DNA from 4 places in the Bradyrhizobium sp. WBOS07 genome. Region 1 is predicted to be linked to each of the others. Evidence: predicted binding sites of a transcription regulator. Region 1 holds the regulator's gene; each other region holds the start of a gene.
The links. The regulator LexA, encoded in region 1, represses DNA repair genes until DNA is damaged. The targets are predictions, from matches to a motif close to TGTTCNNNNTGTGTTCNG.
Positions count from the first base shown of each region.

Region 2: DCM79_RS28930 (putative DNA modification/repair radical SAM protein) is a predicted target of LexA. The motif match lies at 1,156-1,173, and genes of this name have one in related genera.
Region 3: ruvC (crossover junction endodeoxyribonuclease RuvC) is a predicted target of LexA. The motif match lies at 689-706, and genes of this name have one in related genera.
Region 4: DCM79_RS11150 (single-stranded DNA-binding protein) is a predicted target of LexA. The motif match lies at 987-1,004, and genes of this name have one in related genera.

Region 1 is NZ_CP029008.1:2,468,653-2,470,853, reverse strand. Features, by position in the region: gene DCM79_RS11650 (hypothetical protein) at 1-376, opposite strand, end outside; gene lexA (transcriptional repressor LexA) at 774-1,475, opposite strand; gene glp (gephyrin-like molybdotransferase Glp) at 1,651-2,201, opposite strand, start outside.
Region 2 is NZ_CP029008.1:6,097,756-6,099,956, reverse strand. Features, by position in the region: gene DCM79_RS28940 (DNA polymerase Y family protein) at 1-406, opposite strand, end outside; gene DCM79_RS28935 (ImuA family protein) at 303-1,091, opposite strand; gene DCM79_RS28930 (putative DNA modification/repair radical SAM protein) at 1,254-2,201, shown strand, end outside.
Region 3 is NZ_CP029008.1:5,112,387-5,114,587, forward strand. Features, by position in the region: gene DCM79_RS24365 (YebC/PmpR family DNA-binding transcriptional regulator) at 1-525, shown strand, start outside; gene ruvC (crossover junction endodeoxyribonuclease RuvC) at 737-1,264, shown strand; gene ruvA (Holliday junction branch migration protein RuvA) at 1,407-2,024, shown strand; gene ruvB (Holliday junction branch migration DNA helicase RuvB) at 2,173-2,201, shown strand, end outside.
Region 4 is NZ_CP029008.1:2,365,520-2,367,720, forward strand. Features, by position in the region: gene DCM79_RS11150 (single-stranded DNA-binding protein) at 336-833, opposite strand; gene DCM79_RS11155 (outer membrane protein) at 1,280-2,059, shown strand.

The DNA of each region.
Region 1 (2,201 bases):
GCTCGCGCTCGCCGACCGGCTGCGTCACCGGCAGCTGCAGCACGGTTGCGCGCTGGCCTTCGACCAGCTGAGTCACCAGCACGTATTTGCCGTCAGGAAATTCGATCGCGTCGTGATGGCGATCGGGAATGTGTGGATCGATCTTGCCGAACTTGCCGACGCGGGAGTTGACGGTGCGCGTCCAGATCCAGCGGTTGTCGTAACGGACGTTGTCGGCAAAGGCGAGCTCCGTCCCCGGCAGCAGGCAGACCGCGACAGAGAGATCGGCTTCGGAGGCGAAGCCGCGCGTCGAGGTGCCGCGGAAGGTTGTCGTGACGATCGTCTCGCCGACTTCGGCGGGACGCGTCGCGACGGCATGCAGGCTGTAGTCACACATCGGGTGCTCCTCATGCGAAGATTGCGACCCGCGTCTCGTCGAGGCGCAGGCCTCAATCAGAGTGGAAGCCTGCAACGCTCTGCTTGGTTATGGGCAAATCTGCGGCTCGCGTCCGCAGCGCGCGATCACTTTATCTTTCCCGGATTCGATAGGAACAAACATCGCATCCTTGCATTTGGCCGGCGTATCGGCGCTGCCGGCACCACTCTGCGCAGGGCTATCGCATGTGGTTATGGTCACCAGCCGCCTCCACAGCGTCATGGCCGGGCTTGTCCCGGCCATCCACGCCTTCGACGCAGCACAATGAACGTGGATGCCCGGGACAAGCCCGGGCATGACGACCCCTGCAAAATTCAAATGCGATTGTCGAAGCGCGCCCGGCGCTTGATGTTGGGTATCAGTACTTCCGGTAAAGCCCGATCAGCTTGCCCTGAATCTTCACGCGGTTCGGCGGCAGGATGCGCACCTCATAAGCGGCATTGGCCGGCTCGAGTGCGATCGAGGCGCCGCGGCGGCGGAAGCGCTTGAGCGTGGCCTCCTCGTCGTCGATCAGCGCCACCACGATGTCGCCGGTATCGGCGCTCTCGTTGCGCTGGATCAGCGCCATGTCGCCGTCGAGGATGCCGGCTTCCACCATGGAATCGCCGCGCACTTCGAGCGCGTAGTGCTCGCCCGAGCCGAGCATGTCGGGCGGCACGCTGATGGTGTGGCTGCGGGTCTGCAACGCCTCGATCGGCGTGCCGGCCGCGATACGGCCCATCACGGGCACCGCAACGGGCCGCTCGCCCTCGTCCATGGACGGGCTGGAGCTGGCGCGGACCTTGCCGAGATTGCCCTCGATGACGCTCGGCGTGAAGCCGCGACGGGCGCCGGCGGCAGCCTGGAGCTCCGGCAGCTTGATCACTTCGATGGCGCGTGCGCGGTTGGGCAGGCGGCGGATGAAGCCGCGCTCCTCGAGCGCGGTGATCAGGCGGTGGATGCCCGACTTCGAGCGCAGGTCGAGCGCATCCTTCATCTCGTCGAAGGAGGGCGGCACACCGCTTTCCTTCAAACGTTCGCTGATGAACCTCAGAAGCTCGTATTGTTTGCGCGTTAACATCTCGACCAAAGTCCCCCGGTTGATGTCGTTCGATTCCGAGACGATGAGTTCAGCGATAAGCCGCTACATGCTCGAAACAAATCATGAACGGACACTATATGTTCGATACATGTTCCGCAACTGCTTAATTTACCGTGAACGGTGGCGAACTCGCGGAATGCGTGTGGCCGTGCACTCAGACGGGGAGACGCAGCACCTCGCAAGGGCTGCCGGCCTCGGCCTTCGGCGCGAACGGTGCGCGCACGAGAAGTACCTGTGCCGCAGCAAGATTCGCAAGCAGAGAGGAATCCTGATGGCTGACGGGAACGGCGACCTGCGCACCATCGTCGCGCAGTTCGAGGCGCGCGCGCAGATAATCCTCGCGCTGGTCGTTGGCGCCGAGATCCTTGCCCAGCACGGCGCGCTCGCGGCGATGATGAATCACTGAACGGCCCGACAAGGCGCGAATCAACGGCACCATGAACAGGAACGCGCACACGTAGGACGACACGGGATTGCCGGGCAGGCCGATCACGCGCATCGCGCCGAGCCGTCCGTGCATCATCGGCTTGCCGGGCCTGATCGCGATCTTCCAGAACGCCATCGAGATGCCTTCGCCCCGCAGCGCCTGCTGGACCAGATCGTGGTCGCCGACCGACGCGCCGCCGGTCGTGATCAGGATGTCAGCACCGCTCTCGCGGGCGCGGCGGATTCCGGCGGAGGTGGCCTCCAGCGTGTCGGCGGCGA
Region 2 (2,201 bases), 3.1 Mb from region 1:
TCGTGAGCAGCGCAGCCTCGCCGCCGAACAGATGCGCGCAGCCGGTGATGTCGAGGAACAGCCCGTGCGGCGGATCGAGCGCCACCAGCGGCGTAAAGCGGTCGCACCAATCGGCGATATCGCTGAGCGTCTTCGCATCGGCCGCGACATCGGCGTCGAACACTTTCAAGTCCGGACACATCGCCCGTGCATTGGCCAAGGGTTGGCCGATGTACAGGCCGAGGCGCTCGGCGGTCTCGTCCAGCGCATGGATCACCAGCGCATTGTTGTCCTTGATGACGACGATGCTCGGATGCGTGGATTCACCCAGTCCGGCGCTGCCAAGGAACCGCTGAATCCGGTCGATGGGCAGGCGCGGCAACCACAGGCTGAGAATACGTCGACGGCTCACTGAACTGGCACTCATCACAATTCCATTCCATGATCCACCGGCCGCAGGGGCCATGACGATTGCGCAAGAGCTCGGCATCGAAGCGCGGCGCGCCCCAAACGCTCCACACAGGTCCCGGCGGCGAATGCGCCGCGCGCAGCATCCATCGCGTCTCCGCGGTGGAGGGCAGCGGCTGCGCGGCCATCCGCAGCATCAGGCCGGTGACGCCGGAGCCTTGCGCGGCCAAGGTCAGCTTGCGGCTCGCCACCAGATCGAACTGCCTGGTCTCGCCCCAGAGCTCGAGCACGACGGCGCCCAGCGCGTCGCAGGCAAGCGCATCGGCCGAGGTGCGAAGCGCGCTCTCGACATCGGCGGCGCGGACCATCACCACGCGGCGCGGATCGAGGCCGAGCTCTTTGAGCCCGCTCATCGACAGCGCGCCGGTTTCCATTTCCGAAAAGTCCTGCCGCACCCACAGCAGCGGCTTGCGTGCCGTCACGCGCCCCGCAAGTCCCATGACAAAACCCGTTGCGGCCACGCCCTGGCGCCCCTCGCAAAACACCTCGTGGATCGCCGCACGCGCGAGCCCGCCCTTCAGCGCGGCGTCGATCCCGCTGTGGCCGAGCGCCACCCGATCGTGCTGATGCACGATCTCCGCCGTCTCGATGCGCTCGATCTGGCCGCGCAAGATCGCAAGCGCGCTCATACGTGCGCCGCTCATGCTCGCCGCTCCTTCAGAAATTTGTGCCGTGGCCTTCAAAAGAAGAACCAGCGGCTGGCTCATTTGTTCATGATATGTTCTAATATAAAGCTAACGGCGCGCGGAGAGTCAATCGAATTGGTGCGCTTGCGGATTCATCAGCGGAATCAACGGGATTTAGACATGGACGTACAACGTAAGCTGGAGATCCTGGCCGATGCCGCCAAGTACGACGCGTCCTGCGCCTCCAGCGGCACCGAGAAGCGGGATTCCAGCGACGGCAAGGGCATGGGCTCGACCGCGCCCGGCATGGGCATCTGCCATTCCTATGCGCCGGATGGACGCTGCATCTCCCTGCTCAAAGTGCTGCTGACCAACGCCTGCAATTACGATTGTCTCTATTGCGTCAACCGCGCCTCCTCCAACGTGCCGCGCGCCCGCTTCACCATCGAGGAGGTGGTCAAACTGACGCTCGACTTCTACCGGCGCAACTACATCGAGGGCCTGTTTCTCTCCTCCGGCATCATCCGCAGCCCCGACTACACGATGGAGCAAGTGGTGAGTGTCGCGCGAAAGCTGCGCGAGGAGCATCACTTCCGCGGCTACATCCATCTGAAGACCATTCCCGAGGCCGACGATACGCTGATCGCGGAAGCCGGCAAATATGCCGACCGCCTCTCCATCAACATAGAGATGCCGCAGGAAACCAGCCTGCAGCAATTCGCGCCCGAGAAAGACGTGCGCGCGATCCGCCGCACCATGGGCCGGCTGCGGCTGAAGCTTGACGAGGCCGAGGAGAACCGCGCAACGAGAACGAAGGCTAAGCCGCAACGCTTCGCGCCGGCCGGCCAGAGCACCCAGATGATCGTCGGCGCCGACAGCGCCTCCGACCACACCATTCTCCACACCAGCTCCAATCTCTACGGCTCATACAAGTTGAGGCGGGTCTACTATTCCGCCTTCAGCCCGATCCCGGACGCCAGCCGCGCCTTGCCGCTGGTGCAGCCGCCCTTGCTGCGCGAGCACCGGCTCTACCAGGCCGACTGGCTGATGCGGTTCTACGGCTTCGATGTCGGCGAGATCGTCGACGACAGCGCGATGCTGCCGCTCGAGATCGATCCAAAGCTCGCC
Region 3 (2,201 bases), 2.6 Mb from region 1:
GGTAGCGACGGCGAGAATTATGACGAGATCCGTTACGAGGGGTACGGCCCCGGCGGCGTCGCCGTCATCGTCGAAGCGCTGACCGACAACCGCAACCGCGCCGCCTCCGACATCCGCTCCTTCTTCACCAAATCCGGCGGCAATCTCGGCGAAACCGGCTCGGTCTCCTTCATGTTCGATCGCACCGGCGTCATCGAATACGACCGCAGCGTCGCCTCCGACGACGCCGTGCTGGATGCCGCGATCGAGGCCGGCGCCGACGACGTCGTCTCGGGTGAGGGCGGCCACGAGATCTACGCCTCGACCGAAGGCTATCGCGACGTCGCCAAGGCGCTGGAAGCCAAGTTCGGCGAGCCGCGCAAGGCCGCGCTGATCTGGAAGCCGCAGAACACCGTGGCGGTCGACGACGAGACCGGCGAGAAGCTGCTCAAGCTGATGGATCTGCTCAACGAGCACGACGACGTTCAGAACGTCTACGCCAATTTCGAGGTGTCGGACGCGCTGATGGCGAAGATGGGCGGGTAGGGTACTCCCGTGTCCCGGACGCGCTGCAGCGTGAAACGCTGCTGCGCAGAGCCGGGACCCATCGTTCTCGGAGTCCGGACGCCTGCTCGGCCCCGGTTCAGCAGCGCAGCACTCCGTGCCGCGCTACGCCCGGGGCACGAGACCGGCTTTCCCCTGTTACTTCTGTTCTGTTTCTGTTTCGCTTCCGGCGGCCAGCCGCTATCACTGGCCCATGACTGCGCTCCCGATTCGTGGCCCCGTCCGCATCATCGGCATCGACCCCGGCCTGCGCCGCACCGGCTGGGGCGTGATCGAGGCCGAGGGCAACCGGCTGATCTACGTCGCCTGCGGCTCGGTGGAGCCGCCGGACGATTTGCCGCTGTCGAGCCGCCTGCTCGCGATCCATGAAGGGCTCGCGGCCGTTCTCTCCAGCCACCAGCCGATGGAAGCGGCGGTCGAGCAGACCTTCGTCAACAAGGACGGCGTTGCCACGCTGAAGCTCGGCCAGGCCCGTGGCGTCGCCATGCTGGCGCCCGCAATGTTCGGCATCCCGGTCGCCGAATATGCGCCGAACCAGGTCAAGAAGACCGTGGTCGGCGCCGGTCATGCCGAGAAGGCCCAGATCGCGATGATGCTGAAGATTCTGTTGCCGAAGGCCGCGCCGCCCTCAGCCGACGCCGCCGACGCGCTTGCCATCGCCATCACCCACGCCCATCACCGCCAGAGCGCAGCGCTCCGGCTGAAGGTCGTCGGGATATGATCGCTCGCTATATGTCGCCGCCGTCATGCCCGGGCTTGTCCCGGGCATCCACGATCTTTCTCGCTGAGGCCAAGGCCGTGGATGGCCGGGACGAGCCGGGCCATGACGAGAGAGAAGTGCCGGCCGCAGTCGAGGAATCGATATGATCGGCAAGCTCAAGGGCCTGATCGATTCCTACGGCGAGGATTTCGTCATCCTCGACGTCGGCGGCGTCGGCTATCAGGTGCACTGCTCCTCGCGCACGCTGCAGCATCTGCCATCGCCGGGCGAGGCCGCCGTGTTGTCGATCGAGACCTATGTCCGCGAGGACCAGATCAAGCTGTTCGGTTTCCGCACCGACCAGGAGCGCGAGTGGTTTCGCCTGCTCCAGACCGTGCAGGGCGTCGGCGCCAAGGTCGCACTGGCCGTGCTCGGCACGCTGTCGCCGGCCGATCTCGCCAATGCGATTGCGCTGCGTGACAAGGCTGCGGTGGCGCGCACGCCCGGCGTCGGCCCCAAGGTCGCCGAGCGCATCGTCACCGAACTGAAGGACAAGGCGCCGGCCTTCGCCAATGTCGACCCGGCCGTGGTGCATCTCGCCGGTGCCGTCGACGACCAGCGCGCGCCGCGGCCCGTAGCGGATGCGATCTCCGCACTGGTCAATCTCGGCTACGGCCAGCCGCAAGCGGCGGCGGCGATCGCTTCGGCCTCGCGCAGCGCCGGTGAAGGCGCCGAGACCGCGCAGCTCATCCGCCTCGGCCTGAAGGAATTGGCGAAGTGAGCGCGACAATGGTCAGTCCCGTAGGGTGGGCAAAGGCGCCCTTCGCGCCGTGCCCACCAGACATCCGATCGCTCGAAAGACGTGGGCACGCTTCGCTCTGCCCACCCTACGAGGAGTTTGCGAAGTGAGCGATCCCAAGGCCAGCCGCATGGTCTCACCCGAGCGCCGCAGCGACGA
Region 4 (2,201 bases), 100 kb from region 1:
TTTTGTCTGGGAATCATATAGCGCATCGCACCCCTGATAACCACCCTTGGCGGCGGCTCGGAAGCGCTTTTTCCGCTTATTTTTCCAATGACTTACGGCGTTGCACGGCACGCCTGGAAGCAAGCTGGAACAGGTCGTCCAGAATCGCCCCTGCCAACACGGACCCCCCCGCGGCGAGCGCCCATCCGTCTGCTTTGCCGAGCGCGGGCCGAGTTCAACCCGAACATGAAGCGGGCCCGGAAATCCCGAGCCCTTTCTGTCAATTAGTAAGGTTTGCTGACACGACGTGCAAAGGCGCGCCGAGACCCGCCAGCGCCGCCTCGTCCGATCCGTTCTCAGAACGGGATATCGTCGTCCATGTCGCTGTTGCGGCTGCCGCCACCGGCGGCAACCGGACGGCGCGGCGCGCTGCTGACGGGGCCGGAAGAGCCGAAATCGCCGCCCGGCTCGTCACCGAAGCTGCCGCCTCCGCCGCCGCCACCGCGGCCGTCGAGCATCGTCAGCGTCGAGTTGAAGCCCTGCAGCACGACCTCGGTCGAATACTTCTCGACACCACTCTGATCGGTGTATTTGCGGGTCTGCAGCGCACCTTCGATGTAAACCTTGGCGCCCTTCTTCAGATACTGTTCGACGATCTTGCAAAGCGGCTCCGAGAAGATCACGACGCGATGCCACTCGGTCTTTTCCTTGCGCTCGCCGGTGTTCTTGTCGCGCCAGGTTTCCGATGTCGCGATGCTCAAATTCGCAATCGGCCGCCCGTCCTGGGTGCGGCGAATTTCAGGATCCTTGCCGAGATTTCCAACCAGAATGACCTTGTTGACGCTTCCCGCCATCGCCGCTCTCCACTCCGAATGCCACTGATTTCAAAGGCCGAGCGCGCTGCCCGCGTTCCTCTGCGCCCTGTTGAGGCGACCCTATACGCTTGCGGGCACCGCTCAGCCCGTCACCCCCAAGGTTATCCCCATATATAGCATCGACCTTCGCTATGTTCCAGATTTGTTCTTTCCTTACGGCGCACCGAAACAGAACCTGGGATTCATCCCGCCGGCGCCGAGGAATGTTCCGCCACGGGAACCGGGCGAGGTTCCCGGAAACAGGCAAAACCGCTTAACATTGAGCAAGTTGCGGCCCCTTTTGGGCACCGGCAAGTGTGGCATTTGAGAGACGGACTCGGTGCCGTCTTGGGACTACGATCGCCCTGTAATTGAATGATAAGGGCGTCGCGCCTGATCCGCTGCTTCGGGGACTGCGAGAAGCGGCGAACACTGGGGAGACTGCAATGAACAAGATTCTGATTGGTGCCATCGGTGCAGTGACATTGAGCCTGTCGGCTCCCGCCAGCGCGGCGGATCTCGCCGCGCGCCCCTACACCAAGGCCCCGGCGCCGATGGTCGCCGCCATCTACGACTGGAGCGGCTTCTACGTCGGCATCAACGGCGGCGGCGGCAGCAGCCGTAAGTGCTGGGATTTCGTCACCCCGGGGACCGGCGTCCTGGTTGGCGAAGGCTGTCACAGCGCGACCGGCGGCACGGTCGGCGGCCAGGTCGGTTATCGCTGGCAGTCGACCAATTGGGTGTTCGGCCTCGAAGGCCAGGGCAACTGGGCCGACTTCTCCGGCGACAACATCAGCACGGTGCTCGTGGGCACGGGCCTGCGCAATCGCTCGAAGATCGACGCCTTCGGTCTGATCACCGGCCAGGTCGGCTACGCCTGGAATAACGTGCTGCTCTACGTGAAAGGCGGCGGCGCCGTCGTCAGCGACCGCTATCGGAGCTACGATCTCGTCACCGGCCTCGAGTTTGACCGGGCGAACGAGACCCGTTGGGGCGGCGTCGTGGGCGCAGGAATCGAGTTTGGATTTGCGCCGAACTGGACGGTGGGCTTCGAGTACGACCACATCTTCCTCGGCAACCGCACGATGACTTTCACCGGCTCGGGCAACCTGCTGGCGGCCCCGCTTGGCGCCGTTACACGCTCCGATCGTATCAGCCAGGACGTCGATATCGGCCTGATCCGGGTGAACTACCGCTGGGGCGGGCCGCTGATCGCCAGATACTGATATCTCTCTGACATTGTTCGATGATTGAAGGCCGGCCTTGCGCCGGCCTTTGTCATTCGGGAGGTCGGATCCGCAGGCGCAATGAGTCAGTAACCATCACCTTTTCAACCACTGTGGCTTTACGGAGACACAACTTGCGGCT